3 regions of the Sulfurovum xiamenensis genome follow, and region 1 is predicted to be linked to each of the others. Evidence: riboswitches for the same ligand, from Rfam matches in the RefSeq annotation. Region 1 holds a riboswitch; each other region holds the start of a gene.

Region 1 (12,365 bases):
GTGTGTAAACCTCTTTGAGGACAAAGAGAGTTTTGCTGAAGTCACACAGCCTTTTTATGATGCAGTCTTCCCTGACTGGTGGAGTGTTCAGGATCAGTTAGAACGATATACAACACTTATAGTTGATAAAAAATAGATTAATAAAAATCTAATGCTTTATGATCGTAGCACAATACATATACTAACATTGCGAGGGATACGCTAATAATGTTAGCATCACTACATACTTACTTATCTTTACTGAAAACAAAGATTACATCCTTTAAAACATCAAAGAATATACTCCATAAGTCTCTTTATTACAGTACATTTATTCTATGGAAAGTTACAAGTATTCCCTACCGATTTTTGTTTAGTGCGGAGTATCGGTCACTTATTTTATTAAAATATTTTAAAGGAGAGTATGTTCATCAGATATCAAACTATACAACATACAACAGATATCCAGATATTTTTTATAAAACTAAGGAGTTAATAGGAAACAAAAAAAATATCAAAATACTTTCCTTTGGTTGTTCAACAGGCGAAGAAGTATATACACTTAGACAATACTTTCCAAATGCATTGATTATCGGTGTTGATATTAATAAACACAATATTCAAAAAGCTATATCTAAAAATAATGACCCTAAAATTATTTTCTCGTACAAAATTGATGAAACCATCCAAAACAATGGACCATTTGATATCATTTTCGCTTTAGCTGTTTTACAAAGAACACAAAATAGACATGCAAGTACCTATGATAGTAGTCATATATACCCTTTTAACAAATTTAATACACAGATCACACAATTAAATTTCTATCTAAAATCAAATGGAATTTTTGCCATAGATTTTGCTGATTATCTTTTTGAAGATACTGATGTTGCATCACAGTACCATGCTTTAAAAGGATCACATAATGTTATTTCTGATCGATTAATGTTTAAAGCAAATAATCAAAGAATGAAAAATAATGTCTTACTACATCGCATATTTCTTAAAAAATAATTTGAATATATTTCAATATGCGCAATCATTTATGCCCTAAAAATTTTTAAAGACCCATATTTTTATAAATATATTTTACCATCAATCGGATATAATACAAAAACTAAAAAGGATCAAAATGCAACATTTGGTAGATACCACCACCCTATCTGATACACAAATACAACAACTACTTCATGATGCCAAAGCCTTTAAAGCCCAACGTCCTTCCCAACTGCTTAGAGACAAACTGCTTATTACCCTTTTCTTTGAAGCTTCAACACGTACACGCAGTTCTTTTGAAGTCGCGGCCAAAAGACTAGGTGCTGCTGTCGTGCACCTTGATCCGGGTAAAAGTTCTACTAAAAAAGGGGAATCTCTCGAAGACACCTTTGCAAACCTTTGTGCCATGGAACCAGACGGGGTCATCATCCGTCACTCTGAAAATGATGCACCGGGGATCTTAGCTGACATGCAGATGACTTCTGTCATTAATGCTGGTGCAGGCAACTATGCACATCCGACCCAGGCACTCCTTGATCTCTTTACCATGGTCGAACATTTTAATGGTGACATACAGGGGAAGACCATTGCCATTGTAGGTGATATAATAAGCTCACGCGTGGCAAGCTCGGGTATCCGTCTGCTTACACGTATGGGAATGAAGGTCATTTTGATTGCCCCCAAACCTTTTATGCCCAAGAGCGACCTGCCTCAATATGAAACACTTGAAGATGTCATAGACAAAGTGGATGTCATTATGTCTCTTCGAGCGCAACTGGAACGTCATGCTTCTCCTATCTTTGATGATTATCAGGAATATGCACAACACTACTGTATCAACCACGAGCGTTTAGGAGATAGAGATATACTGGTACTGCATCCCGGTCCGGTCATGAGAAACATAGATATCTCTGATGCAATGCTTAAAGATGAACGATGTAAGGTACTTGAACAGGTTAAAAATGGAGTCTATATGCGTATGGCTATCTTAAAACTTCTTTTATTGGATTCATAACAGATTCCTACTTTTTTTATTCTCAAGGTTTTATATTTACTTATTTAATGATAGCGAGGGAGCTCTTTATGACATGGCTTAATAAAGACAATGGTTTTGAACGGATCAACACCCTTGCTAAACAACGTACCCCTTTTCTTTTTATCATCTCTTTTGACAGTGAAAGGATCTTCGCCAAATCCCTTAATGAGCTGGATGATGACATTTTTTATAAACTGGAAGATTGGCGTAACTACCCTGTACAGAAACGTACCGAAACATTCACGTTCTCCAGATCTCCTGTGGATTTCATCACGTACAAAAAAGCGCTCGATAGCGTACTCGAAGAGATACGTTCTGGCAATACCTATCTGCTTAACCTCACATTCAGAACACCTATAGAGAGCTCTTTCACCCTTAAGGAGATATTCACCTATGCCAGAGCTAAGTTCAAACTCTATTTTAAAGATGAATTTATCTGCTTTTCTCCGGAACGTTTTGTAGAGATAGAAGAGAATATCATAGCCACCTATCCTATGAAAGGAACTATAGATGCCCATCTGCCAAATGCAAAAGAAACCATTTTGTCCGATAACAAAGAGATGGCAGAACATGTGATGATCGTCGATCTTATGCGTAATGACCTGGGTATCATCGGTTCAGACGTCAAAGTAGAGAAGTTCCGATATGTCGAAAAGATCAAAGCGGGGGAAAAAGAACTCCTGCAGATCAGTTCCAAGATCACAGCAGTGCTTCCTGATAACTGGAGAGATCATTTGGGTACGCTTCTCAGCCAGTTACTTCCCGCAGGTTCAATCTCCGGGACACCTAAAAAGAGTACGGTCAATATCATCAATCATGTAGAGAATTTTGAGAGAGGATTCTATACAGGTGTCTTTGGTGTTTTTGATGGTAAATCCTTACGGTCTGGCGTAATGATACGTTTCATTGAAAAAGAAAATGAAAAGCTTTTCTACAAAAGCGGTGGAGGGATCACTATAGATTCTGATGCCAAAAGTGAATATGACGAACTGATAGATAAAATCTATTTGCCCTTAGAGTAAAAGAAAATACAACTCTATGCTACTCACTTAAACGTTTCAACGTTGTTGCAATTTTTCCCAAAATTTTGTACACTGTTTTCTAAAATTGTTGAAAGGTGTATCATGTCTAAAGTTTTTTCAAACATTCTTTTCTCGCTTTTTTTACTGCTTCAAAATAGTGCCATAGCAGACGAAAATGAAACCAATGGTACCCAAACAGAGGTCATCCAAGAAAAGCAAAAAGTACAAGAGCCTAAAAAAGAACTTTCCGAAGCACAAAAAGAAGCTATCGCTGCAGAAGAGGCCGAGTTGCGTGAAGCAGGAATGGAACCTGAGCCTCTACCCGAATAAAATTAAGGACATCCCCTTGTGGGTCTGTGTATCCATACATAGTCCGGGTCATCCTCTACTTTGGAGAAATAGAGTTCTCCTGACTCTCTCCACGGATCTATGATGATCCCCTCTTTGATTTTTCCGCCTTTGTCTACCACCACCAGGGCATTATGTTCAAAAAAGTATTCTCCCACATTTGCACCTACTAAATGAAACTCAAAATCAGGATAGTGCTTCTTGGATAAATAGAGATACAAAGCATCACTCCAATGGTAACAAAGTCCTTTTTCACGTACACCCACAGTCACTAAAAAATTGTGAAACTGTGGAGGATAGGTCATTTCAAACGCTTCTGTCAGTTGTCTAGTTTTATGAAAAATATCTTTGGAGAGCTGTATCGCTTCACTTTGTGGGATAGTGCTGTCCATTGACTGAAAAAGCAGTGAGAGTTCTCTGATCTTGTTTTGTGATACTGTAGGGACAGTCACTGCACACCCTGCTAAAAAAAGAAAAAGGATGAGGAATTTAAAAGAGTATCTGTGCATAGTGATCTGGAAGATAAGAAATAATAGCTAAGATGAGTAGTACCATGGTACTACTATAAACCCATATCCATTTTGGATCTTTTGAAAGTACAAAACCACCTATAAATCCTACGATCAGTCCTCCGATATGTGCACTCACATCTATGGAAGGGATAGAAAATCCTATCACAAGGTTGATCGCGATGATGATACTAAAGTCTTTCATAAATGCTTTGGTATGTGAAGCTATCTTTTCTCTATGTGCCAGAAAAAATCCTGCCAATGCACCAAAAACACCAAAGATCGCACCAGATGCACCCACACCTACAGAGACGGGGTGTATATACAAAGAGACAAGTCCACCAATGATCCCAGAGAAGAAGTAGATGCTTAGGTATGACTTTGTATCAAAATACATCTCTGCACCACGGCCTACAAGATACAAAGAGAACATATTCATCAGAAGATGGGTCATACCGCCATGCAGGAACATGGCAGTCAACAGCCTCCACCACTCACCTTTAAGCACAGTCAATGGACCAAACAGTGCACCCATATCTACAAGCACCTGCATATCCATATCACTCAGACTCTGGCTTAATAGTGCAGAGAAAAGATAGACTACGCTACTGGATGCCAGCAGTATATAGGTAAGTCTGTAACGTTGGATATCACCCTTCATAGATAGCATCTGCGAAGATCACGCCATCCACACCACCTCTGGCAATCTTGCTGATCTCTTTTTCACTATGAATGAGCACAAGAATACGGGTATCAAAAAGATACTCATTCGCTATAGGCTGGATCATCAATGCATCATCTTCTTCACAGATAATATATTTTGCCCCTAAAGCATTCGCAAACAGTGCATCTTCCAAATTATTGGCTACGACTGCAAAAGGTACATTGTTTTCTTGACAATGTACAGCATAGGTATGAGAGTCAACTAAAGGTTCCAGTAAAATGATATCATCAGCCTGACTCTTCTCAATACCTTTGATAGAAAAAACTTTAAAAAAACGATTACTTTTTATCCATGGGTGTCCAATAATGATCATGTGTATTCCTTTATAGTTTTATGGTGTACATTCTGGAGAACAGTAATACTTACCGCTTACAATGATACTCTCTTTCACTGTCACATAGGTATGGCATGTTGCACATTCCACAAGTGTATCATCATCCAACTTTTTATCATGTGGGCTTTTCCCAAATGTCGGAAGTTTTCCGCCAAAAAACTTGTAGATAAGCACAGCGGCAATAGCAAAAATAAGTAGTTTTAAGATCATTCTTCAGTCTTTATATAGAGGTAATTTCGTTGATTTTTTTGTACTATATCATATCTTAGCTGATGTTGTACATCTTCTATCTCATCAAATACACGTGACCCTTTATAAAAGAGATACTCAGTGTGTGTATCACTGACCTTAGAGGTCAGATCTAAAAGCAGTTTTGTATTGGTCACTGCACGAGAACTGATCATATCAAACGCATCATGCTCCACGCTTTCAACCCGCTTGGCTTCTACAGTGACATTAGAAAGTCCCAGGTCTATGGCAGCATACTTTAAAAAAGAGACACGCTTCTTAAGAGGCTCGGAAAGTACTACCTTGGTATCGGGCTGTGCTATCGCAAGTACAAGCCCAGGAAATCCTGCACCAGTTCCTACATCTAACAGTGTTTTTGGTTTTTTGATAAAAGTCAAAGGGTAGAGTGAATCCACGATATTCACATAGATGGCATCGACGCTTTTAGCTCCCGTAAGATTATGGATCTGGTTCCATTCATTCAAAAGTGAAGCAAAACGCTCTAGCTTTACGATGATCTCACTTGACAGTAGGATCCCTTCTTTATCTAAGTGTTGTGACAGATTCAATTTGGTGTTACCTCTATCAACCCACTCACTAGTAGCTTATTCACAAAATCAGAAAGATCTTTTTCCAATACTTCTTCTTCCACATCGTACTGTTCCAACATAGCATTAAACACCTCTTGCAGAGTTCCATACTCCTGCATCGCCTGCCAAATAGCCGTACCTACTTCATCCAACCCGAAGTAGTTTTCACTCTCCATATCCAAAAGTACCATTTCACCGTCGACTTTTTGTGCGAAAACCGTCTCTACAAATATCACTGTTTGATTGAGGTTCATGTTATTTCTCTTATTTTTGATAAATTATAGCATTTATTTGAGTATAGGAGTATAAGTGTACTCACATAGATAGGTTAAAATTTAGCTTTTTGTATTGAACTTTCCACATTTAGATGATTTCTCATAAAAAATAATGCTAGATTCATGTATATCATAAATATAATTTAAGATTTTAAGAGTCATTTAATCGGAAATATACAATAATTTGTAATGTTTATATAAAAACTAGCTCTTTTTAAATATTATTTTGTTGTGCCAAACTGGTTGTGAAGCAAGGACGGACAGCAATGGGTCTTACACTGTAAAGATCGCCAGGTTACCAAATACATATCTATGTATTCCCTCTTACTTATCCTTTATTTTATCTCTATCAAATTTTATTTAATTCAATATTATTTTGGTGTGCCAAACTTGTTGTGAAGCAAGGACGGAAAGCCATGGGTCTTATACTATAAGATCGCCAGGTTGCCTAAATAAATTATATTATTTTTAACAGAACATAAAATATGATTATTGTTTTTTGGGAGAAAGTTATACATTTTTAGACTTTCTTTACATTCATTTGTTATGATTCCCCGCCAAATCAAATAGAAATGATAGTAAAACTATAATTTGATGTTGAAAATAATTTATTATTATAGGAGATATAATATGCGAAACAATAAATTCTTTAACCTTTATGCCATCCTTTTGTCTATATTGACTTTTACCTCGGCAATGTTTGCATCACCTGGAGAAACACCACGTAAAATCATCGTTTTCCAAAAAAGTTTCTCGAATAAAGCTGCGCAAGTAGACTTAATAAAAAAAACCGGTGCGATACCCATCAAACCGCTGAAGATCATCAACGGTATGGCAGTCTATCTTCCGGAGCAGGCACAAAGTGCACTTGAAGAGCATTTAGGTGCAGAAATCGTACGTATCGATGAGGATATTATAGTGCATGGAACTGCTCCGGGTGGAGGAGAACAACCACTGCAAGAGCTTCCGTGGGGCATTGACAGGATCGAAGCAGATATCGCCTGGGGAGACTCCAACGGTACTATGGTCAATGTTGCCATCCTCGATACCGGAGCTAATCTCGATCACTTGGACCTGATCGACAATATCAAAGGAAACTATAATGCCATCAGTTCAAGAAAAAGCGCTGCAGACGATCATGGCCACGGGACACATGTCACAGGTATCATCGGGGCAGTGAATAATGCTATAGGTGTTGTCGGTGTGGGTCCACAGGTAAATCTTTATCCTGTCAAAGTTCTTGACCGTAAGAACGAAGGATTTTTGTCTGATATTGTTGACGGGATGCAATGGTGTATCGACAATAATATGCAAGTGATCAATATGAGCTTTGGTTCTCTTGCTACAAACCAGGCATATCACGATGCATTCATCGCTGTCCATAATGCAGGTATTGTACAGGTCGCAGCTGCTGGAAATACCGGTGGTGCTATTCTCTACCCGGCAAAATATCCTGAAACAATCGCTGTCTCATCCGTCGACTTGGCAGATCAGCTGGCTGCAAGTTCAGCAAGAGGTGCAGAGATCGATCTTGCTGCACCTGGCGTAGGAATTAATTCTACTGCAATCGATGGATTATATACAACGATGAGTGGAACCAGTATGGCAGCACCTCATGTTACAGGAGCAGTTGCATTGTTGCTCGCTACAGATGGAACACTGACACCAAGTGAAGTCAAGGTAAAACTGAAAAATACAGCTGAAGATTTGGGATTACCTACTATAGAACAGGGAGCAGGTCTCATTCGTGCGGATCTAGCGATCCAATAGATATATTACAAGTGTTGAGAAGTATTTTCTTTTCAACATTTGTATAAAATGCAAAATATATGACTGCTTTTAATGATTAGGCAATTCTTAACATTCTATGTTAATGGTGGAGAAGGTGATATCCTATGAAACTTGTCCTACGGATTTAGGTGACCCATCCGGATGGCCATTATTTTCATTATTACTTCCTATCCCGCCCAATGTTTTATTGACCTGTAATTTATTGATGGTAGGCTTGTTCCATCTCTTACAAACTCTATTGAGTTCTGAATTTTTCAACATTTTTTATACCTTTTGTATGCTTCAATAGCTAATATCAAATTTGTAATTGCGGTAATTGTACCATAATCTGATTTAGATAAACTGTCTTTAAGGGAAAATTCAGCGATGTCATGAAAAATGGAATTTAACTTAAAATATTCATTTTTCTTATCTTTAATACTATAGTATTGCATCCATTTAGTTTGGGCTTTCTGAGATATTTCCATATATTTTTCCACTCTTTTGGGCTCATATTTTGTGTTTGACCAGATCATTTCATCTGGTAACAATCCATCAATAGCCTGTCTAAATAAAAATCTGCTTCTACCTTCTTGACGAAACATTTCTTCTGGTACACCAAGAGCAAATTCAACGATCCGTTTGTCAAGCAACGGATAACGATATTCTATTTTATGTGAGACCCCTGATGTATTCCAGGACTCAATTCTAGTTTGAATCAAACCATCATAAAGCGCATTCAACATATTGTTTCGTACTCCAACGGACATTAACAGTTTATAGTTAGGACCCAAAGCTTTAATTGATTTTTTCATAGACGGTTTAATATAATTTAATATCCTGTTAAACCTGCAGTAGGATCCACTATATATACGGTAAAGCCAATCAGGCATAGAAGGCAGTATCACTTCTTGGTAAAACCTTTTAATAAAACCTAAAACCGGATATCTTGATCTCAATCCTTCTACACGTAATGCGTTATACGCTCTTTTAAATTCTCCCCTCCAAAAAAACCCTGCGATATATCCATAGCTGTTATTTGAAATGAATTCATCACCACCGGTTCCAGATAAAATCACCCTAATATTCTTTTTGTTTACATATTTCTGTATTTGATGTTCATACCAGAAAGCTATGCTATCACCTTGTGTTATATCAACTGTTTGGTACAATTCAAAAATGTCTTCTTCTGACAGATCAATAGCCTGATGTTCAATATGTTCAAGTGAAGCAATCTTCTTGGAATTCCCCCATTCAAAATAATCCATATCTGTATCTTCATTTAAGACAGGGGTCCAATTGAATCCAGTCAGCTTATAGCCATTTTTACCCAGTTGTCTTGCTGCCAATACAGCTATTGAAGATGAGTCAATACCCCCACTTAAGTGCGAAGCAATTGGATAAATAGAACGAACTCTCACATTTACTGCCATCTCCAATAGCTCTTTTGCACGATCTATGTATTCATCTAAGCTGTTATAGTGAATTTTAGGACATTCTTCTGCTTTCCAATAGGTATCTTCTTTGTTCTCATCTACCATAATCGTAATACTTGTTGCAGCGTGTAACTTGTATATATTTTTATAAAAAGTCATATCTAAATCTGATAATAAACCAAACTTCAAATAATGAGCCATTGCATCATCATTGAGTACCTTTTTAATATCAAAATGGGACAAAATAACTTTAATTTCATTTGAAAAAATAAACTTATTATCATCCACATAATAATAAAATGGTTTTATACCTATATGATCTCTGGCACAAAACATCTGCTGCTTTTTTTCATCCCATATCGCAAAAGCAAAATCACCCAACAGATACTTTGGACACGCTTCACCCCATTTCTCATAGGCAGAAAGAATAAAATCACTGTCCGTTATCTGATCTATCGGACTATCTGTCATTTCAAGCTTCTCTGCCAACTCTTCACGGTTATCCAGACGGGCATCCATAGTAATGATTTGGGATTTTTTTCTATTTGGAAGATGTTCCAGTTTTGATTCGGGAGTGTTCCATAGCATAGTATGACCAAGTGCTACCGGACCATCTACCCATGTCCCTCTCTCATCTGGTTTCCAGTAGGACATAGCCTCAAGCATGGTATCAACGATCTTTTTATCTACAGATCTACCATTACGGTTAAAGATACCAAAAATACCACTCACATGTGTCCCTTTGTTAGTTTTCTATCATAGATATTACAATGATCCCTTTTCAAAATTATACCGATACCAATATTCCATATTGATAATAGTCCAAAGGATAACAATATATTTAATCGTTTTATCTTCATACTCTTGTCTGTACTTGTCAATAAGCGATTGTTCTATAAGACCAAGTTTTACTATATAAGGGTCATCAAGCAAGGCACCAAGGTCAATGGCATCAATTTGCTGTCTGATGGGTTCAGAGAACTCTGCTTTATCTTTTCTATCTCTGATCTTGTCTGGCAAAATTCCATCCATCGCTTTTCTTAATATCCATTTTATGGTTCTTTGTTTGTATTTCATTTCAGGAGGTAAAGAGAGTGCAAACTCTACCAGTTCAAGGTCAAAATAAGGATGGCGGTACTCTATACCAAAATGATTCTCTGCAGCGTGAAAAAGGTTACCATCCATGACTGTAGAGTAAAATGCCGAAGTTATCATATCTAAATCGTTTTGATATGCGGGGTTTTTCATACCAACTACTTGACTCAGGTCTTCTATCTCACTCCCTTCTTTTAAAAAAGGATTTGTCTCATTTTTACCAAGTAATACTTTTATAACATCAATAACTCTTTCACCCAACAAAGGTTTAATGATATAAGCTTTAATAACACTCCATGGCTTAGGATAAAACTTTAGCTCTCTGTAGAGTGTAAAAAATTTAAAACGTCTAAACAAATCATATAGAATATAAGGAGTTCCTGTAAAAAGATGGTCTCCTCCTTGTCCTGTGATAACAATTCTTTTTCCGTCAGTTTTCATCTTCTCAAGCATAGGAAGTGACATGGCAAATGTTAAAGTTATAGGCCAATTTGGACTGATTTTATAAAGATTATTTAATGAATATATTTTCTTATAATCTAGTTTTGATGTACTGATTTTCTGATGATGTAAGTGATATTTTTCCAAAATACTATCAACATACTTACCTTCATCACATTCTAAACCCTTGAAGTCCATAGAATAACTATCAATTTTGTAGGGAGTAATACTTTGACTTAGTACAGAAACGACAGAAGAAGAGTCTAATCCCCCACTCACTTCAAAAGCTGTTTTGTCTAAGTTTGAAACACGTTTCTCTATTGCATGTGAAAAAAATTTAATAAACTTTTTTGTAGCTTCATCTTTAGTGATTTCATAATTTATTTTAATCTTTTCAGGATACCAATAACGCTCTAGATATTCTTTCCCATCTTTGATAGTCAAAATATGCCCCGGAGGAAGACGATAGATCCCTTCATACATGGTGTCAGTATAATCAACAGTACGTTGATAAAGCATCGTTCTCATAGATTTTAAATTTGGTTTTTTTTGCATATGAGGAAGATTAAGAAGTTCATCTATATTGGAGGAAAACTTATAGCCATCTTCTGTCTTGGTAAAATACAGTGATTTTACTCCCAAAGGATCACGGGCACAAAAATAGTACTTATTTTCAGAGTCATAAAGAACAAATGAAAAGTCTCCACCAAGATGAGAAAGTAAATCATTTCCCCACTCTTCATAAGCATAACAAAGAATTACATTCCCTGAGAGATTAGCATCTTCTATATCTAATTTATTTTTTAAATCTATCGTATTATAAAGCGAAGTTTTTGAAAAAATAATATCCAGCATAAATAAAATTTAATTCTAAGATTGATTAGAACTAAAACCAAAACCATCAAATTGAAATGAAAGCGATCCACCTTTAGTTGATTCTTTTATTCTTCCTATCTCTTTTAATTGTGGTTCACTATAACTCTTTTTCTCACTGTATTTTTTCATATTGTCATTCTTCTTTGAAATTGGCACTTTATCTCCCTAAAATATTCGTAACACTCCATTAATCTAACACTTATCATAACTATATTAAATTTGGAAAAAAATTATACTGTGTTATATTTAAATAACAATAAGTATTATATTTTAATTTAATTCTTTACTATGAGCACAAATCATATCGTGGACTTCATCCAGTCTCTCCATATCCCATGGTACTTGCACATGGAAAACCTTTATGCTATTTAACATCTGAGAAAGATACTTTAGTCGTATCAGTTTTAGATGAGAGAACATATAGAGATAGTTGGGCAGAAGAAAATCAAACTTTGCAAAACCTTTAATTTCTTTTATAGTGATGTCTGCATCGCCTTCTACACCTTTAAGTGCATAAAAAGCATGAATGGCTTTAAAGTGTGTAGTAAAGTTTTCAACTCGATACCCCAACTCTTCAAATTTCCTGTAAGGTCTATGATAAGGATGTGACCCCACAGCCATAAACTTACCGTCATCTATGAAAGTCGGTACCTTGTCATCTGAGATGAGAGTATGCCCCTGTTTGATGAAGTAGTCTGTCATTGTA
Region 2 (7,492 bases), on a different contig from region 1:
ATCTCTTTAACGTATAAAACATGCTTATTATATAAGATAAATGATTAAATAGCTCTTTGAGCGTGAAGAAGAATCATAGGCTAAGATTTATTTATTGAGTTTCCCCACTTCTAATAAGTGAGGAATATGTGGCCTAAGGCAGTGTAGTTGATATTGTTTCGTCCGTAATGTCCTGGTTTGTTGTTTCACCTGGCAATACAACGATATCATCAAAGTATCCTAAGATGTCTTTAAAAGTACCATTAACATCCTGTGAAGTAACTACAAGATCATATGTACCTATAGTAAGCCATGGTAATGTATAGCTTCCGTCAGTAGCATCTGTACTTAAAATTGCTTTTCCAAAATTATTGGTTGCATTTGATTCATTAGAATCCCAGCTTCCATCTTCGTAAGCATAGACAATTACTGATGAAACATTTTCATCTAAATTCAATGTCATTGTACCATTGATCTCACCTACTTCTATATTATCAATAATCTTGATAGTAGGATTTAACTTATAGGTAACATTTACATTCTTCTTAACATTACCGGTCACAGTCACAGATTTTCTTACATCGAAATCAGCTGTAACATTCACTGTACCACCGGCTGGTATCGTAAATCCTCCGATTGCTTTGTAGCCTGTTTGATCACCGCTTGGAACTTCTAAGGGTTGCATGCCACCAACAACCAGATCAACATAACACTCATTTGTATTGAGTACAAAACGTACATGATCTATCTCTCCTGCGGGTAACTCAACTTTATTTAATAGTGTCGTGTTTCCGTCTTGCAGATCGAGTAAATTAATGGTTCTTGATTCATTTAGGTCCACATCTTGCCAACCATCACTGCTATCTGCATATTGGTAACGCAGTGCATCAAAAGTTACATACACACCTTTTACATTTTTATCATCAGTAGGTGCATCTGTTAGACGCAGAGCAACTGTACCTGTACTAGCGGTACTAGCAGAACTGTCAGTAGTTATACCACCTCCACATCCAGAGATAAGTGTCATCAGTGTGAACGATACTATCATACCGATCAGAGCATGAAATTTTTTCATAAATATCCTTAGTGTAATTGAATGTTGCACAAAAGAAGTAAGATTCATTTTGGCAGCCTGGCGATCTTAATATTTTAAGACCCATAGCTTTCCGTCCTTGCTTCACAACAAGTTTGGCACAACAAAATAAATTGAATTAAATAATATTTGCAATTAAAACAGGTAGGAAAAAGGCAGAATCATACATCATACACACATATGGTATTTGGCAACCTGGCGATCTTAAAGTTAAGACCCATGGCTTTCCGTCCTTGCTTCACAACAAGTTTGGCACAACAAACAATATTTAAAAAGTCTCTTTACGATAAACAAAAGCATTATATAGAATCAAAAATTAGATACATCTTTAATGACATAAATATGAAAGGGAGATAAAAACATAAGAATTTATGTAACTATGTTAAAAAACGTTCACTAAACTCTTCTGCATCAATGGCTTTGCAAAAATGGTATCCTTGATACCTAAGTTTTGGATCTAACTCTCTCAGCAGCTCTTGTTGCTGTTCATTTTCAATACCTTCTATAACGATGTTATAGTCAAATTGTCTTCCTATACCCAAAATACTTGAAACAAGATGTACCTCTTTAGCGCTGGTTTCGATATTTTTTATGAATTCCTTATCTATCTTCAATGTATGGAAAGAAAGCTTCTTCAAATAAGATAAAGAAGAGTAGCCTGTACCAAAATCATCGATGGCACATCTTACTCCCTGTCTCCGTAATTCAGTGATGACATCTTCTGTATAATCAAAATTATCAATCAGTGATCGTTCTGTGATCTCTATCATAATGTCATTAGTCTCCAGTCCATACTCTTTTAACTTTTTGAGAAATTCTCTAGCAAAATCATTTTCTACAAATTGCTGTGCATTGACATTCATTGAAATATACTCAAGATTCCATCTATTCTCTTTTTTCCAGTGAGATATATGCTGACATATAGTATCAAGAACCCACCATGTAATCTGTGAAATCAGACCTGCTTTCATAGCCAATGGTATAAAATCCTGTGGTGAGAGAGACCCTCTTGTCGGATGTTCCCAACGTACAAGTGCCTCCGCAGAACTCACGATATTACCATCTATGGAAACAACCGGTTGATAAAAGAGACCCAACTGATTATTTTTGACTGCATATATCAGATCATGCTGAAGTATAAATAGCTCTTTTTGTTGTTTGTCCAAAGAGGAATCATAATAGGCGATATGTCCATTATCAATCTTTGCTTGATACATTGAAAGGTCAGCATGTCTTATGATCTCTACGATATCCTTATAACCAGGATCCATAAGCACGATACCAATACTTGATTTAATATGTAAATGCATCTCTTTTATAATAAATGGTTCTAAGAAAAGATCCTGTATCTCTCTAGAAAACTCTTCAGCTTCTTGATTTGCCATATTTTTATCTTCTGATACATGTGGAATGATAATGATAAATTCATCTCCCCCTAATCTGCTTACCATACAATCTTTTCCTAAAAGATTGGTCAAACGTTTAGAAACAGCAAGAAGAACATCATCTCCAACTTGATGTCCCAAAGAGTCATTAATGCTTTTAAACTGATTGAGATCAAGATAAAAAAGTATGGAAAAATATGTTTGATGTTTTGGACTCGTTACAAGGTTCTCCATATAGATTCTAAAACCTCTACGATTTAACAAACCTGTAAGTACATCATGCTGCACCATATATTCAAGATCTATTAAGGCGGTATGTTCTTTCGTTTTATCCTCTATCATACCTACGCCACCCAAAATATTATTATCCAGATCGGTAAAAGAAAACACTTTGGCATCGATCCAAAAAGACTTATTCTTTAGAGATACATAGGGACCTTCATAAGACTCTGTTCCCTCTATAATGGCATTTTCTAATACTTTTACTATATCTCTATCCGGAAGGAGATGAAGATCCATACCTCTGATCTCATCTGTTTCATACTCAAAGAGTTTCTTTAACTGTTCATTGCACTCCAGTACCTTGAGGTCTTTATCATAGGTAAAGATACCAAGAGGTGCATTTTTAAACAAACTGTTTAAGAGCATATGCTCAGATTGCAACGTATTAAAAGCATTTTTCTGTTTATACATATTATAGATATTGGTCGCTTGTGCAAGAAAATACAAGATCAATGAAATTGTAAGTATGATATGCAAAGGTGTATCATAAAGAAATGCCATTGAATAGATAAGAGGCAATAAAAGAATAGCTGAATACATGATGTTGAGTCGTGCATCTGCCGATAAAGAGACTGTAGAACCTAAAGACAAGCCTAAAAGTACTGCAACGATATAAAGTTGATAATAGGGATCCACCTGATGTATAAAAATAAAACCTAATGTTGAGAAAACAAGTGCGGTTAATATTGCATCAAAGATAAATTTCTTGTACCATAATGCCATGGAGTATTTTTTAGGGTTTTGTTTAAACATATACGCAGAATAAAGTCTATATCCCGTTAAGAGCATCAGACTCAGTGCCCATACCAGGATACTTCCATGAAGTACTGGGTATAAAGCTATAATTACTAAAATAGCTAACAGAACAACAACCAAGAGTGCTCTAGTTGAAAGTGTATAGAGTGCGATGATCACAGAGTCATCAACCGTTTGAAGCTCTTTTATTGTCGAGAACAGTCTTTTTAAATTCATACAGCATTGTAGCATGAAACACTAACAACTTAAATATATTTGATACTATTTTAGAATTCATTTCCTGTTTTGATGATATCTAGTCCAAAACGTGTTCTTAACGCATGTATATTTTGATGTAACTGTTTTTCTTTACTGTCCTCATAAAAATCTATCAGTGAAAGTGTCTTCAGGTTAAGTGAAGCAAAATTTGAAACGTTCAACGTCAGTTTTATGGCCCCTTTATTGGGCTGGACCATCTCTTCATACATCTCTGAAAGCATGGACTTAAAGAGTGTTTCAGAGAAGACTCTGTCCACAGTCAGTGTCTTTTTTGCTTTGCCACCATACTCATACCCTATCTTCAGATAATAGCTTGTAGGATTCACCTCCATAGCCATCACCATATAGATGATATGCCTTGCCATGATCATAATACGTCTCTTGATCTCATCACGGTCATGTATGGCATCAAACGTACGGCTGATCCCTATGGACTTCCTCTCCCCTCTGCTGCTGATACCTTCATTGTCTGTTCCTGTGACACGTCTATAAAGTTGAATACCGGGTTTTTTCCATGATTCAAAAAGTGTTTTATGCCGTTTTATATCGCCCAGTGTAGAGATATAATGTGATTCAAGCCTCTTTTGAAATCCTTTTCCTATACCCGGAAACTCTTTGATAGGAATCTTTTCTATATAGCTATCTATATCCTTCACTTCGTACACACCGTAAGGCTTGGCAGATTCTGTTGCCAGTTTAGCGATCCATTTTGCTTTGGCAATACCTATAGAAACAGGAATATCAAAATACTCAAGTATCTTTGACTGCAACTCTTGAGCGAAAACATACACCTCTTCATCTCTCTTCCATCCGCTGACATCTCCGAAAAACTCATCGATGCTATACTGCTCTACTTGGGGTATATGTGCAGAGATAAATGCATGTATCTTATGAGAAAGCTTATGATAAAGCGGATAGTTCGAAGGCACGACCGTTAACTGAGGACAAAGCTGTAAAGCCTGGGCAATGGGCATGGCTGTCTTCACCCCACATGATCTAGCTTCATAACTAGCAGTGGTCACGATGCCCCGTATCTTTTTTCTTCCCTCTATCTCATCTACAAAATAAGACTCGAATGTTTTCTTTTTATCACTGTAGAATACAGGAGTCACAAAGGCCCCTGAATTATCATTCATAAGCTTGATATAGGTGCGTTTCTTGTTAAATATCTCAAGGTTGCTACGGGATCCTACACACATAGGTATACCTTTAAGCCTATGGTCTACAGAACGTTCTGCAGAAGCAAAAAAACTGTCTATATCGATATGCAAAAACAAAAGTTGTCCTCCATAAAATATCTATCTCCATTATATCGATCTTCAAAATCCATCCTCAAATATATGACATATTGTCATACTTGATCTTTATACTGATAAAAGCAATGTAAGAATTTGACTTCTTCAAAATAATTTATCATAAGATAAAGTTTTATTTAACACTTACTTAACACTTATAGTTTAAAATTAAAATGGATTGTTTTATATCAATTCATAGGGGGAGATATTAGTATTCTAATATCTAATGGTGGACACTCAGTGTCTTAATAAACATTAGACTAAAAGGAAGAAGAATGAAGTTAAATGTTAAATCATTAATGCTCGTGCTGGGTACAGGCATTGTGTTTTCATTAAGCGGATGTGGTGGTGGTAGCAGCACATCCACGGTAACAACTATTACGGACAGTGATCCTGCTCCAGGTGAGTTAGGGTATCAGATAGTCACAGATCAGAATATTACCTATGTGGACTATACTGGTGGTACACGTGTATCACCTCTATCAGCTGCAGCTGCTGAATATCATACTGGTGTAGATTTTAATCATACTCTATTTGACAGTGCCGATAAAAAGTGTCAGAACTGTCACAATGAGTTGTACGATACATGGAAAGGTTCCATGCATGGAAAATCATGGACGGATCCTATTTTCCAAAGTAAGTTTCAGGATTTCTTACGTACTCATTTAGCAAAAATTGGTGAGACAAAAGATATATTATATGAACAAGCCTCTGTTGGAATTGGGACTAAAAATATGTTTAGTGGTGCAGCCCAAACCTGTATCAAGTGTCATGCTCCAAGTGCTTACTATGCTGGCGATGTACAGGTAACTGTTACAGAATTGCAAGATGCCACTGATATAAATAATTCAGAATTACTTGCATTGAAAAGTACACATGAAGTGAATGATGCGAATGGAGAGATTGCTGTAATCGCTGCAAACAGTCACCAAAATGTGGTCTATAAAGCTACATTCCAGATCGGACATGAGGCAAACCGTGAAGGTATTAACTGTGCGTTCTGTCATAGTATAGAGACACCTCGTTTGATGCAATCAGGAGATACATACACATTAGCAAATACTATGAGAGTAGGACCACATGGACCGATTAAAGCTGATGTTGGGGATATACTCAGTTATAGTACTGATGCAACTAATCCGGATATGAACAAGTTCTTTAGACTCTGGGGACCTGAGAAACCAAAAGATTATACTGCATTAGGTGATGCAACAGATACCACCAATAGAGCGAAAGATGGACGTTACTCTATGGCAAGAAAAGATATCAATGGTACGGATGGAAAAGTACACTTTACGGGTGGACCGTTCTATGGACCGTTTGGTGTCACAGGTATCTCCAATGAGAATGAAACTGATGAGACAAACAGATCAGCCTATATTAATCCAAACTTTGCCGATGCACATTTGAACCCTGCATTCAGTGGTGATGGTTCAGAGTTTAATCACTTTGCAGATCATGGAAAAGCGTTATGTCTCTCTTGTCACCAAAGAAGTGCGGGTGCAGCAGTACCAGGTGGAGAAGATGGTGCTGGAAAATTTATGGAATTATGTTCTACATGGAATGCAGTCACAACAGGTGGTGATAACAATATGGATGACACGATGAGCTCTCCAAAATGTCAAAAGTGTCATATGGAGAAGATCGAAGGTACGGTACTTCACCAATGGGCACGACCTGACAAGCTGTTCACCCTTGCAGATAACCCTGCCTTAACACCACACTTTGACCCGGCAGATCCGGAAAACCTAAGGGATGAAAGTCCGGTAGTTGGTAAATGGTTGAATTCACATGGATTCCTGGGTGCTTCAAAGACAGGTGGAGACAAAGTTGCAGCAGTTGCAAAAATAAAAAGTGGTTTTGATGCAAGTGTTAATGCTTGGCAAGTGGGAGATATTTTGATCGTTTCAACAACATTATCAAATAAAACAGGTCATATGTTTCCAGGAGCACATCCTATGAGAAGAGTGCTTACACGTCTCATTGTTACAGATGCAGAAGGGAATAGACTCACACCAACATCTACAAGTGGTATATCCACATTCACAGATGCTACTAATACATTAGCAACACTTACAGGTAAAACACTGGATAACTCACAAGATCCAACTGTCACAGTAATGGAAAACGGAAGTGCAAACCTTGACTTCCCAGGAAAAGTAGCTGATCTTGACGGTAGTGCTATTGCTTCTCAAAACTTTGCAAGTTATGAGACAGGTAAGGTAACTATTTCAGCTACAGATGGAACTGTAAAAAATCAAACAGTTACTGATGGTAAAACCACAGGAACAGTGTTTAATGCAGCGATCGTAGATGCTTCAGACACGACGAACTTTACACGTATCTACGGACATGAAACAGGTAAAAAATATGACCTAGATAGTGATCCTAATACAGATCCTGTATTTGTAGTGCGTCCTGGATTTGACTCTAATTTAGTTGAC
Region 3 (12,365 bases), on a different contig from region 1:
TCGTTTTCATACTGTTTTTCCTTCCAATTCTTTGGCCAAATACTCACCGGTATAAGACCCTGTTTTTTTATACTCTTTTGCTATCTCTTCCGGTGAACCTGTAGCAATGACAAGTCCGCCTTTATTTCCACCTTCAGGTCCCATATCTATAATGTAATCTGCATTTTTGATCATATCCAGATTATGTTCGATGACGACCACTGAATTACCCAATTCGACCAAATGGTGTAATACACCTGTAAGTCTGTCCACATCAGCAAAGTGAAGTCCCGTAGTCGGTTCATCCAACACATAAAGGGTTTGGCCTGTATCTTTACGGCTTAGCTCTTTACTCAGCTTGATACGCTGCGCCTCTCCCCCTGAAAGTGTGGTAGCATTTTGTCCCAGGGTGATATAATCCAGTCCAACATCTGTCAATGTCTTCAGCTTGACCGCAATAGCCGGGATCGCTTTGAAGAATTCCAGTGCTTCACCTACACTCATACCAAGTACATCGGAGATAGACTTTCCTTTATACAACACTTCTCGAGTCTGTGCATTGTAGCGTGTACCGTCACAGGCATCACACTTTACCAAGACATCCGGCAAGAAGTGCATCTCGATCTTGATCTGTCCATCTCCCTGGCACTTCTCACAGCGTCCACCTTTCACGTTAAATGAAAAGCGGCCTATCTTGTAGCCGCGAAGTTCTGCCTCTTTGGTTTGCGCAAAGAGTTTACGTATCTCATCCATAATACCGGTATAGGTTGCAGGGTTGGAACGCGGTGTTCTCCCTATCGGGCTTTGGTCCAGATAGATGACCTTATCAAGTTTGTCCAGTCCTGTGATCTCTACACCATCGACTTTATTCACCTTTTTTGCATGGTTCAGTATCTCTCTTGCCACAGGAAGCAGCGTTTGAAGGATCAATGAACTTTTACCGCTTCCACTGACACCTGTAACACACACAAAATTCTCCAAAGGGATCTTCGCATCAAGTTTTTCGATATTGTTGATCGTCACATTTTTGATCTCTATCCACTCATTTTGGGGCTTGTCATGCGTGTAAGAGATAACTTTCTTGCCATACATATAGTCTGCTGTCAGGGTCTTGGCTTTAGCCAATTTCTTTGCATCACCGGCAAATACTACTTCTCCACCAAACTCACCTGCTCCAGGACCGATATCTATAATGTAATCGGCTGCAAGTATGGTCTCTTTATCATGTTCCACTACGATCACGGAATTCCCTTTGTCACGCAAAGAGTTAAGTGTACGTATGAGCTTCATCGTATCACGTTCATGCAGTCCAATGCTCGGCTCATCCAGTACATACATCACTCCCGTCAGTCCGGAACCTATCTGGGAAGCGATACGTATACGCTGTGCTTCTCCCCCTGAGATACTTCTTGCATCACGGCTCAAAGTAATGTAGCCCAGCCCCACATCATGTAGGAAATAGAGTCTTTCATACAACTCTTTAAGTATGGATTCTGCTATCATCTTCTGCTGCTCATTCAAGTGGGAAAAACTCTTTTCATCTGCGAAATAGGCATACGATTTTTCGATAGGCATATCAATGATATCTGCGATATTTTTCCCCTCTATCTTCACCGCTAAAGAACGGGGTCTGAGTCTATGCCCATGACACTTGTCACACACCTTTTCAGTCATATATTCAGAAAGGTCTTTCTCCTCTTTGAACATGTCATGTGCGAACTTCACGACTCCGGGCCATTCACGTTTGAGCTTATGCCGTTTCCATACGAAATCTACCGTACTCCCATTTCCGTAAAGGATGGCCTTTTGCTGGTGTGCTTCAAGTTCACCATAAGGGAGTTGGATGTCTATCTCATTTTGTTCACAGAAAGCATTGAGGAATTTGGTGTAATAACTCTTATTAAACCCGTACATGATCTTGACAGCACCCTTGTCTATACTGAGTTCCTGGTCTATGACCTTCTTCAGATCTATCGCATAACGGATCCCAAGGCCATCACAGGTCGGACAGGCACCCTTAGGTGAGTTGAAAGAGAAGCTTACCGGTTCCAAAGGTTCGAAGCTCAGTTTACAGTCAAAGCAGGCCAAGTGTTCAGAGTAATGGATATGCTGTCTATCAAGTTCCAACTCTTCATAATTGAGTACTTCGATCTCCATCTCGCCGTAACTCTCTTTGAGTGCTTTTTCCACATCCTGTCCTATACGGTCACGGCTCTCTTCTTTGACAACGACTCTGTCTATCACCACTTTGATGGTGTGTTTTTTTGTTTTGGAAAGTTCTATCTCATCATCAAGACGCACCATCACCCCATCGATCATCGCACGGACATATCCTTTGTGGCGAAGAGACTCCAGCATGTCTGCAAAGGTACCTTTTTTCTCTTTGACCAGCGGGGCCATGATCATGAGTTTTGCCCCATCAGGCAGTTTTAGCACCTCTTCTATAATATCAGAAGCGGACATCGAAGAGATAGGCTTTCCGCACTCATGACAATGCTGTTCACCGACACGTGAAAACAACAATCTCAAGTAATCATAGATCTCAGTGATCGTTCCCACAGTGGAACGCGGGTTTTTAGAGGTGGTCTTCTGGTCTATCGCAATAGCAGGGGTCAACCCCTCTATTTTATCGACATCAGGTTTTCCTACACGCCCCAAAAACTGCCGTGCATACGAAGAGAGTGACTCTATATAACGTCTTTGACCTTCCGCATACAAAGTGGAAAAGGCCAAAGTAGACTTACCACTTCCCGAAATTCCGGTAACGACTACCAGTTGGTTTTTAGGGATGCTCAGATTTATATTTTTTAAATTATTTTCTTTTGCACCGTAAACGTGTATCATATCTTTCTTCATAATTATCCCTGTTTGACTTCACCTAATAGATGGCTATTAAAAAAGTTATTTTACAACAAAGTATCATTGATACCCATAAAGTCTATGGATAATATCAGATCTTTATCACTTGAGCAGGAACAGAAAAGACAAATTTATAATATTCATCTTCATACACAGATTCTATTTCACCTTTCAGTCTTTTGATTAACTTTATACTTAATTGCAAGCCATGTCTCCCTTTTTCATTTCCGGTTAACTTCATTTGTTTTAACACGGATTTGAACAAACTGTTTTTTTGGTACACAGTACTGCCAATCTCAATAGTTAGAAATTTATTTTTATAGGCAAAATGTATATTTACCGGTTTGCTATGTTCAGCAAACTGATAAAGATCCATTAGAAGGTGTAGAAATATACTCTGTATTTTAGGTGCATCAAATACTAAAGATGCAGGAATCTCATTCTCTACGACAATATTAAAATCCATCATCTCCGGGAAAATGTTATGTTTATACTTTTCTATGCTCTTCACAAAATCTTGAATCATACATTTTTCATTATGGACCTTAAGGTTTCCATTAAAATAATACCCTTCTAGCATGTCGGGTACCAACTTTGTTTTTCTTAATGTTTCCTCCAAGTCTTCCATACCTTTTCGGGAGGCAATTGAAAAAACCAATAGCTCAAACAACATATATGCATACTCATTTTTTTCGAAAAGATGGTGCACTTCCTCAAGTATAAATTCGATATTTTGATCGAGCTTTCCTAATCTCTTATTCTCTATCAAAGACCTCTTTAATTTTTCTTCTTTGATGTTTTGAACATTATTACTCTTATTAGCTTCCTTAAGCTCATGCTTTAAATGTTCATGATCTTCTTTGAGTATCTCGAGTTGTGTGGTTAACTCTTTTATCTGTGATTGATAGGCTTGTATCTCAGAAGAAAGTTCTAATGCAGATGTTTCTATTTGCTTACATTTTTCTTCTGATTTCTTTAGCTCACTTTGAGATTTGTCTATTTTGGTTTTGTATACAGCTTCGTTTTTTCTATAGAACTCCAGTTCTTCCAAAGTCTCATCAAATTTCTTTTCCAGTGCTGTAAATTCATCGCTCACTTTACTTGGTATATCTTTCGTCTCTGGAGCTACGACAGGCTTAGTATCAGAAACAACTTTATTCTCTTTAGTGTCATCTGTAAATGCGATGATCTCTTCTTTTTCCATCTTTTCGCACACTACCAATTTCGTCAATAGTGGCATAAATGATTTCAGTATAGATTCATCTTTTCTGGTAAAGATCTTTTTTTGCTTTAAGCCTCTCCATATACGTAATACCCCTATGACCCGCTTACCCTTTATAATAGGGAAGATCATTAAAGCTTTTACTTTTAACTCTAGGGGATTATCTATTTCAGGAGTATAATACTTATCACTGGTACTATGATTCGAAATCACAGAAGACTTACCAGTGATGGCTTGTTTTGTTAGACTTGGTACTAAAGAAACAGCTTCTTGATCGCCACTTTCAATTAAGTGCAGCATTTCATTCTTATCATCATATGCCCAAAGCTTTACAACCTCGGCATTGAAAAGTGACTCAAATTGCTTTTCTATTTGTTCTATATAGTTTAAATCTTTTGACTCAACATATTTATTTAAAGTGTTAGCCATCGTTTTAAAATTCGACTTTAAATCACCTTGCATTCTCTTCCTTATTCTCTATATTCATTTCTCTTGAGGCAGTGTTGTGCGTATCTGTTTTGGCATATAGTACTTAAACTGTTTAGGTTGTATGAAAAAATCTATTTCACCGCACTTTTCACTGATATCATTCCACGAGTCTATATTTAGATTGATTGCCAATACCCCCAACGTAGGGAGTTTAGAGAAATTTGTCTCTATCAAAAAATTTGCGAATTCAGTCAACTCCGGGTTATGTCCCACTAAAAATATCGTTTCATAGCTGTCATCTTGAAGGGTCAATATATTCATTAGCGTTTCAGGACGCGAATTATAAAGTTCCTCCATATAATGGATCCTACCTTCATAACCGATCTTTTTACCTAGTTGATCCGCCGTAGTCTGTGCTCTGAGTGCTAAACTAGATAAAATAAGATCCGGTTTCAACCTCTGAAGAGACATATATGAACTGATCGTATCAAGGTCTTTATGACCTTTTTTTTTCAATCCTCTCTCAAAGTCACTAAGCGACCCATCACTCCAGTCTGATTTTGCATGCCGTATAAGATATAATGTTTTGATGCTCCACTCCTATGCTCTATTTTAATACAAAACCAAACCTAAACCTTTTTAGACTTGATTTCATATTAGGATGCGGTAGACCATAAATGAGCTTACAGCTCATTCATGGCTTTAGACATGCTTTGTACAGTCTTCTCCATAATCATTTTTCCAAGGGCTACATTCCCGTCATCCCTAAAAATGGCAAACGTTGTAAGTTTGGAAAAATTGTCTCCGCCTGCATCTCCAGAACTATTGATAAGGAAAACATGTCCATCTTCCGTTCTAGACTCTACCAAAGAGGCATCAGCAAACCCCACGTCCAAAGAAGATTCAGAGATCATTCTAAATGCATCATTAAAGATACTTGCTGAATATGCGATATCTACACTTGTGTTCTCTTCATCCATATAAAGTGTTTCACCAGAAAAGTTCAATACTGCAGATCCTAAATATCCGTTTACAGAACGTAATTTTTTCATTGATTGGTCAAATTCGATCATTGTCTATCCTTCTATTAACTGTTTTGAATTTTTTGCATGGTTTCGTTGAATGTAGCTAAGCTTCCGTCATGATCTTTTAAAAATGCTTCTAAGAGTGCCAAAGATGCATCCATGCCACCGTTCTCTTCTGCAGCAAGCAACTCTTTATATAAAGGTTCGATCACAGATCTTGCAGATGCGGACATCCCTCTTCTGGTTGAAACATAATTTCTGAATGATTTATCTGGGTTTGTAGCAACTTTTATATGTGCGAATACCCAATAAAACCCTCCATCTTTAGAGAGATTTTTCACAAATGCTTTGACATCATTCCCTGCTTTGAGACTATCCCATAAATATTTGAAAATAATTTTTGGCATATCCGGGTGACGTACAATTGAATGCGGTTTGTCTAAAAGTTCTGCTTGTGTATAGCCTGCTAATTTAAAAAATATCGGATTTGCATAGGTGATATTACCTTCTGCATCTCCTTTTGAAACAACAATATCAACACTTTTAACTTCGTGTTCTAGATCTATTGGTTTCATGCTCATAAGATAACTCCTTGTAAAAATATAATGCTGACCTTTATCGGCACAGAGGTTGAAAACAATATAACTGAATGAAAAAGAATAGTAAGAATCTATGGTAACCTGGCGATCTCAAAAATAAGACCCATGGCTTTCTGCCCCTATCTCACAATAGGTTTAGCTTTTTCAATGAAGGTATATGAGCGCGAAGTATATAGCTACCTATCTTTTCAAATACTTAATAATTGCAGTATTTATGATAAATTGAGTGATTTTATTATAATTAATATTATTGAAAATATTTGAGGATAATCATGAATTATATTGATGATTTAACGTGCGATTTAAAGCGTCTTTAAAGTAGATATTAGGAGGAGGATTTTTAATGATAAATAGCGATTAAATGGACCCTTTATGTCATCAATTATATAAAAGATACGACTCAGAACCACATTTTTTTTATCAAAATGATCAATGCGAACATATAAAGTGCTAAAAGTGCCATCTTATGATGTTTCGAAGTCACATGATCTTTAAGCCAGATACCCATAGCTACACCGATCAGTGAAGCTACAGCGACCATCAAACCATTGTTAAAGTCTATCGTCCCGCTGCTCAATCGGCTTATCATCCCGGCTACCGAAGAGAAGACTACAAAGAACAACCCTGCACTGACCGCTTTTTTTATAGGGTAATGCAATACTCCTACTAGAAGAGGTGTGAGTATAATAGACCCCCCGATACCCAGTGTAATGGAAAATATCCCAATGCCAAGACCAATACTAAAAAGCAAGGCTTTATTCAATGTTTTACTCTTTCCATCATCCTCATGATGCTGTGAGAAAAAAAGTCGGAACAGAGCAAATATTAACAGCCCAAGAAAGAGAAACTGCAGGATGATATCTGAGATATAGTGTGTGACATACCCGCCGATGTATCCACCTATAAAGCCTCCAAATCCGACAAAGATCCCCTCACCGATGATCAAAGAACCTTTTCTGAAGTTAAGAAATGAGCCGTAAATAGAGCTAAAGACCATTTGAATGATGGAGATACCGATGGCATCTTTAGTATCAAAACCAAGCACTAAAAGTATAGGTACAAGGATCATTCCTCCACCTATACCAAAAAAGCCTGACATCGTACCGATAAAAATACCGACGAATATAAGTTCTATCATCATTTCCTCTGCTCCAAAAATTAAGTTGGAAGTATAACATTTTTCATCATGTTTACACTAATCTCGCTATACTTAGCGTATAGTATAGTAACGACATAGACAGATGTTTGAGTCTCTATCAAACTTCATGCAAAAAAGGCTGAGAAAAAAATGCTTCTATCACTGCTCTCATCTCTTCTGGATCTTCTATACGATTCACATCATTTCTAAATGCAGAAGCACCTTGATAACCCGCTTTTGAGTAGGAATGAAGGTTTTTTCTAAAAATGATCGCTCCATACTTATCATAATGTTTGATCATTTGGTCAAAATGTTCTAAAACGACCTCTTTGATGAGTTCGGAAGTGGGCTCTTCCATGCCCTCTTTGATCTGTTTGAATATCCATGGCTTGCCTACCGCTGCACGTCCTATCATGATGCCGTCTGCACCTGTATGTTCCAGTACCCATTTCGCTTTGGCAGGAGAATCTATATCACCGTTGGCAATGACTGGTATCGAGACGGTTTCTTTTACCTCCCCTATCGCATCATAATCTACTGCTGCTTTGTATCTGCCTGCCCTGGTTCTTCCATGTACAGCGATGTAGTCTGCACCGGATTCCTGGCATATATGTGCTATCTCTTTATGGTTTTTTTCATTAAATCCCAAACGGAACTTGACTGAAGTATACTCTTTGTTGGAGTATTTTTTGATCGTTTCTATCACTTTACCCATTTGGGGCAGATCTGTAAGCAGGGATGATCCCTGAAGATTATTCACTACTTTGGGTGCGGGACAGCCACAATTGAGATCGATCGTCGTAATACCATCTATGGCATTGATAATTTCCACCGCGCGCTTAATGACATCCAGATCAGAACCCGCTATTTGGATAGCATAGGGGTCTTCTATCGGACTCTTCTCCAACATACGAAATGTTTTCTTTGAGTTATGGACCAAGGCATTAGAGCTTATCATCTCTGAAATGGTCAGGTCGACACCGAATTTCTTGACAACGGAACGAAAAGGGAGATCCGTAAAGCCCGCTAGAGGGGCTAAGACGTAAAGGGGTTTAGTAAAGTCTAGTTTCATTACAAACGGTTTGTATATCGATAATATCTTCTAATGTATATTTGGTGTGCTCTTGTTTGAGTTCCCAGAGTGCTCTGAACTTCATAAATTCGTGGTCTTCTTGTTCATTCAAGTAGGTTGCGACTTGCTCCAATAATTCATATTCGAACAGAAGATAAAGGTAAGCATTTTGTGCCTTAGGGTTTTCAAGTTGATACCCTCTGAAAATTGTCAAGTTCTCATCTGGATTAAAATATTTTTTAGTCACTGAAGCGATTTTAATATAGTCTTGACAACCCATATCAAGTGCCTCTACAAACTCTGAAAGTATCTCAGGTGTAAATTCAAGTCTGTTTTCTTCAGTCACTCTCTCAAGCATGGTAAAAAAGCTTTTCGTATCAAAAACCTTTACATATTTTCTGGCTTTTATAAAGTTCTCTTTGCGGGCAAACAAATCAAGTGCTTTAGCTTTTACTACCTCAGGATATTGTGTTGCAGCTTTGAGTACATCTTCAATGAATTTATCATCAGATTGTAGACGGTTCAGATAATTCTGTGTCAAAATTGGGTTATTCGTACCAAAGACTTTACTCATTTTTTCTTCTTTCAAGTCGACATACTCACCATTTTTTATTTTCTGTATGATATTGACAACACGTGTAAGTCTTGGTGTTAAACCTTCTATAGTATCAGTAATGCCGAGGGATGCTTTACCTAAAAGTGATGCAGAGCTTCTCACTGCATCCAAGCCATACTTTTGTTCTTTTGGCTCATTGATCAGTGACCAGTACAAAGCATCTTCTAAAGTACTGGCATCTTTTTGCCATTTTTTAAGTATAAAATAATTTTTTAAACCATAAATAAACATATGTAACAGAGTAAAGATGAATAAAAGCAGCATAGGTAGAACTATCCATACTGCTACTGGAAAACTAAAATTGATTCCCATCAATTCCATCGCATAATGGTCCGGGTTAACCGTATAAGTAAACGCAGCAATCACTGCCATAAGCGCAAAAGTAACAAAAATATACAGAGCAAGTCTCATTTTATCCCCTTATTTATATAAGCGACGCAAATAGCGTAAAGCTATATATCCACGTAAACACTCTATTCCCTTTATCAGAGAGTTCACCTAAGCTGTTACTTTAAAATAGGAAATCTATTTCGTCTCTTTTTCAGTGATCTCTCGACATGTTATACAAAAACGTGCAAAGTTCTTTACTTCTAGACGTCGTCTGCCTATAGGATCCTCACACATTTCACATATACCGAAAACTCCTGCTTTTATTTTATCTAAAGCAAGTTCAATTTCGTTTAATTCTTTGCGTTGTTGTACTAAAATTGCACTATCTATCACAGCTTCTGCAGAAGCAGCTGCAAAATCACCTTCATCGTTCAACTCAAGTTCTCTCATTCCTTCTAACTCAAGGCTAGTACCTCTAAGGTTTTTTTCTATCTGTACTCTTCTGTCTAGCAATTTATTTTGAAATTCATTTAACTCTGTTTCTGTTAACATTTAATGTTGTCCTATTTATGATATGGGTGATTATGATTAATGGTCAAACCTCTAAAGATCTGTTCCATCAATACAACTTTCACAAGTTTATGTGAAAGCGTAATTTTACCAAATGATATTGAATTATTACATTTAGTTAAAAAATCCCTCTCAAAGCCGTATGCACCGCCAATAAAGAGGTTCACCTGAACGCTATCCTTAAGCAAATTTGCAAATTCATGACTATCTACTTCTTTCGAAGAGGGATCTAACGCTATATTTATACCAGAATCCAAATACTTTTCCAGTGCTTTAGTGTATGATTTTTGAGCAGCTTCAGGTGAAATATCCTGTGCCTTGGCTATTTCTTTGTCAAATACTTCGATGACTTCTACTTTTGCAAAAGGTTTAGCAATCTTTTTATAATGCTCTATCAAACCGGCATAGAGGTTATCTTTTCCTTTTTTATCGATAATGATGACATTGATCTTCATAGGAATACTCTTTCATTTTAGATGTATTTTTCATAATATTTTTGGTATTGTACACTATAGAGTTAAAAGGAGAAGTATGGATCGTATATTATTTGTATGCTTAGGAAACATCTGTCGCAGTCCTCTAGCACATGGTGTAGCGGAGCATATCGTCAACACTAAAGGACTTGAACTTTTCATCGATTCAGCCGGGACAAGTGATTGGCATAAGGGGGAAGCACCCTGTGAACACTCTATTAAGGTTGCGAAGCAGTACAATATTGATATCAGTCAACAACATTCCCGTCCTATAATACAAGAGGACATCACATCATTTAACTATATTGTAGCCATGGATAAACAGAACAAATCCGATTTGGAAGCCTTTGGATTTAGCAATGTCTATCTTTTAGGTGACTTTGGAGACTATCAGGGGGGAGATGTCCCTGATCCTTACTTCTTTGAAGGATTTGAAGGGTTTGATCATGTCTACAATATGGTTTCCGTATGTGTAGAAGATTTTATGGAAAAGGTAGAAAATGGAAGCCTCTGATTACTGTATCATCACGACTACTACAGATTCTCAAGAGAATGCCGATCTCATCACACGTCTACTCTTGGAAAAGAAACTGGTTGCCTGTGTACAATCTACAACCATACAAAGCGCGTACCATTGGGAAGGAAAAATCATGCAGTCTGAAGAGATACACCTTCAGATGAAAACCAGAAGATCCCTCTTTGAAACAATTCAAACAGAGATCGAGCAGCTGCATACCTATGACCTGCCTGAGATCATCATGGTATCCATGGCAGGTGGAAACCTAGACTACCTTCAATGGATCGAAGAGGAAACCACGAACATTCAATCTCTTTGATAATAAGAGATCATAGAAGCTTTTTGGATCGTATGTTTGTTGATCATAAAACCCACCACTGCACTTTTACTCTCTGCTTTTACAGGTAAACTCTCAACATCCAAAGCATGTATCGTAAAGACATAACGGTGTGCTTTGTCTCCCTGTGGCGGACAGGCCCCGCCAAAACCTGCATGACCATAATCAGTCGTTGTTTCCAATGCACCTTTTGGGAGTGTTTTTTTCGCTGAAGCATCTGCAGAGATCTTATGGGTACCCGCTGGAATGTTCACGATCAACCAGTGCCACCATCCGCTGCCCGTAGGTGCATCAGGATCATACACAGTGAGCGCAAAACTTTTTGTACCTTTGGGTGCATGACTCCAGTGCAGTTCCGGAGAGATATTTTGACCATTACACCCAAACCCATCAAACTCCTGAGCTTTCACCAGCTGTCCTTTGAGCGTCTCACTCTCCAAAGTAAAACTCTCGGCCTCTAAAAATGAGCCTAGTATCATCACTATCCATAGATATCGCATCTTTTCTCCTTCTTTTTTACATATCATAGGGTAATTTATATTAGAATACTATTTAGCTTTTTCAAGATAAATCTTGATACTATACGCCTATAGAATAACCTATCACCCTAGATAAAAAAGGATAAACCATGCAAAATGATTTTACCAAAGCAATGCATTTCAGACATGCCTGTAAAGTATTTGACGAAAACAAAAAGATTAGTGATGAAGAGATGCATTACATCTTGGAAGCAGGAAGAAAATCACCTTCCTCTTTTGGTATGGAAGCATGGAAATTTCTTGTCATCACCAATGAGGATCTAAAAGCGAAACTCAGACCTTACTGCTGGGATCAAGTCCAGATCACCTCTTGTTCTCATCTTGTCATCATACTTGCAGGCATCGAAAATGTCAAAGTTGAGAGCGGTATACCTAAAAAGAGATTCATGCGACGCGACATGCCTCAGGAAACACTTGATTTTTATATGGATATCTATGCCAAACACTTGAAAAAAACACTGAGCACAGATGAGAATATCTATGCATGGACAGCCAGACAAAGCTACATTGCTTTGGGAAATATGATGACTGCTGCTGCTTTTATAAGGATAGACTCTTGTCCTATAGAAGGTTTTGAAAAAGAGAATGTAGAAGAGGTGTTAGGCCTGGATACAAGCAAATACCAAGTAGCTGTTATCGTGCCATTTGGCTACAGACTCA

The links. Region 1 has a riboswitch for cyclic di-GMP ahead of PF327_RS02370 (S8 family peptidase). Riboswitches for the same ligand answer to the same signal wherever they lie in the genome.
Region 2: linked by a shared signal. The riboswitch ahead of PF327_RS03425 (DUF4382 domain-containing protein) and the one ahead of PF327_RS02370 (S8 family peptidase) in region 1 are both predicted to bind cyclic di-GMP.
Region 3: linked by a shared signal. The riboswitch ahead of PF327_RS09540 (PAS domain-containing protein) and the one ahead of PF327_RS02370 (S8 family peptidase) in region 1 are both predicted to bind cyclic di-GMP.

Annotation. Positions count from the first base shown of each region.
Region 1 covers NZ_JAQIBC010000001.1:448,623-460,987, forward strand. The annotation lists gene bioD (dethiobiotin synthase) at 1-136, shown strand, start outside; gene PF327_RS02320 (class I SAM-dependent methyltransferase) at 208-993, shown strand; gene PF327_RS02325 (aspartate carbamoyltransferase catalytic subunit) at 1,112-1,990, shown strand; gene PF327_RS02330 (aminodeoxychorismate synthase component I) at 2,059-3,033, shown strand; gene PF327_RS02335 (hypothetical protein) at 3,136-3,363, shown strand; gene PF327_RS02340 (hypothetical protein) at 3,366-3,833, opposite strand; gene PF327_RS02345 (rhomboid family intramembrane serine protease) at 3,871-4,560, opposite strand; gene PF327_RS02350 (hypothetical protein) at 4,541-4,927, opposite strand; gene PF327_RS02355 (PP0621 family protein) at 4,946-5,158, opposite strand; gene rsmG (16S rRNA (guanine(527)-N(7))-methyltransferase RsmG) at 5,155-5,745, opposite strand; gene PF327_RS02365 (PqqD family protein) at 5,742-6,020, opposite strand; cyclic di-GMP riboswitch class I at 6,265-6,344, shown strand; cyclic di-GMP riboswitch class I at 6,415-6,493, shown strand; gene PF327_RS02370 (S8 family peptidase) at 6,672-7,811, shown strand; gene PF327_RS02375 (hypothetical protein) at 7,935-8,093, opposite strand; gene PF327_RS02380 (asparagine synthase-related protein) at 8,087-9,979, opposite strand; gene PF327_RS02385 (asparagine synthetase B family protein) at 10,013-11,638, opposite strand; gene PF327_RS02390 (hypothetical protein) at 11,654-11,815, opposite strand; gene PF327_RS02395 (phosphoenolpyruvate carboxykinase (ATP)) at 11,930-12,365, opposite strand, start outside.
Region 2 covers NZ_JAQIBC010000002.1:56,358-63,849, reverse strand. The annotation lists gene PF327_RS03425 (DUF4382 domain-containing protein) at 134-1,054, opposite strand; cyclic di-GMP riboswitch class I at 1,103-1,182, opposite strand; cyclic di-GMP riboswitch class I at 1,259-1,336, opposite strand; gene PF327_RS03420 (sensor domain-containing protein) at 1,450-3,711, opposite strand; gene PF327_RS03415 (DNA polymerase Y family protein) at 3,762-5,030, opposite strand; gene PF327_RS03410 (hypothetical protein) at 5,324-7,492, shown strand, end outside.
Region 3 covers NZ_JAQIBC010000008.1:33,210-45,574, forward strand. The annotation lists gene polA (DNA polymerase I) at 1-10, opposite strand, end outside; gene uvrA (excinuclease ABC subunit UvrA) at 7-2,835, opposite strand; gene PF327_RS09525 (GAF domain-containing protein) at 2,930-4,522, opposite strand; gene PF327_RS09530 (SixA phosphatase family protein) at 4,544-5,080, opposite strand; gene PF327_RS09535 (hypothetical protein) at 5,173-5,562, opposite strand; gene PF327_RS09540 (PAS domain-containing protein) at 5,577-6,095, opposite strand; cyclic di-GMP riboswitch class I at 6,186-6,263, opposite strand; gene PF327_RS09545 (sulfite exporter TauE/SafE family protein) at 6,514-7,254, opposite strand; gene PF327_RS09550 (tRNA dihydrouridine synthase) at 7,370-8,323, opposite strand; gene PF327_RS09555 (hypothetical protein) at 8,304-9,350, opposite strand; gene dksA (RNA polymerase-binding protein DksA) at 9,465-9,821, opposite strand; gene PF327_RS09565 (23S rRNA (pseudouridine(1915)-N(3))-methyltransferase RlmH) at 9,833-10,294, opposite strand; gene PF327_RS09570 (low molecular weight protein-tyrosine-phosphatase) at 10,371-10,826, shown strand; gene cutA (divalent-cation tolerance protein CutA) at 10,813-11,148, shown strand; gene PF327_RS09580 (YbhB/YbcL family Raf kinase inhibitor-like protein) at 11,136-11,666, opposite strand; gene PF327_RS09585 (NAD(P)H-dependent oxidoreductase) at 11,795-12,365, shown strand, end outside.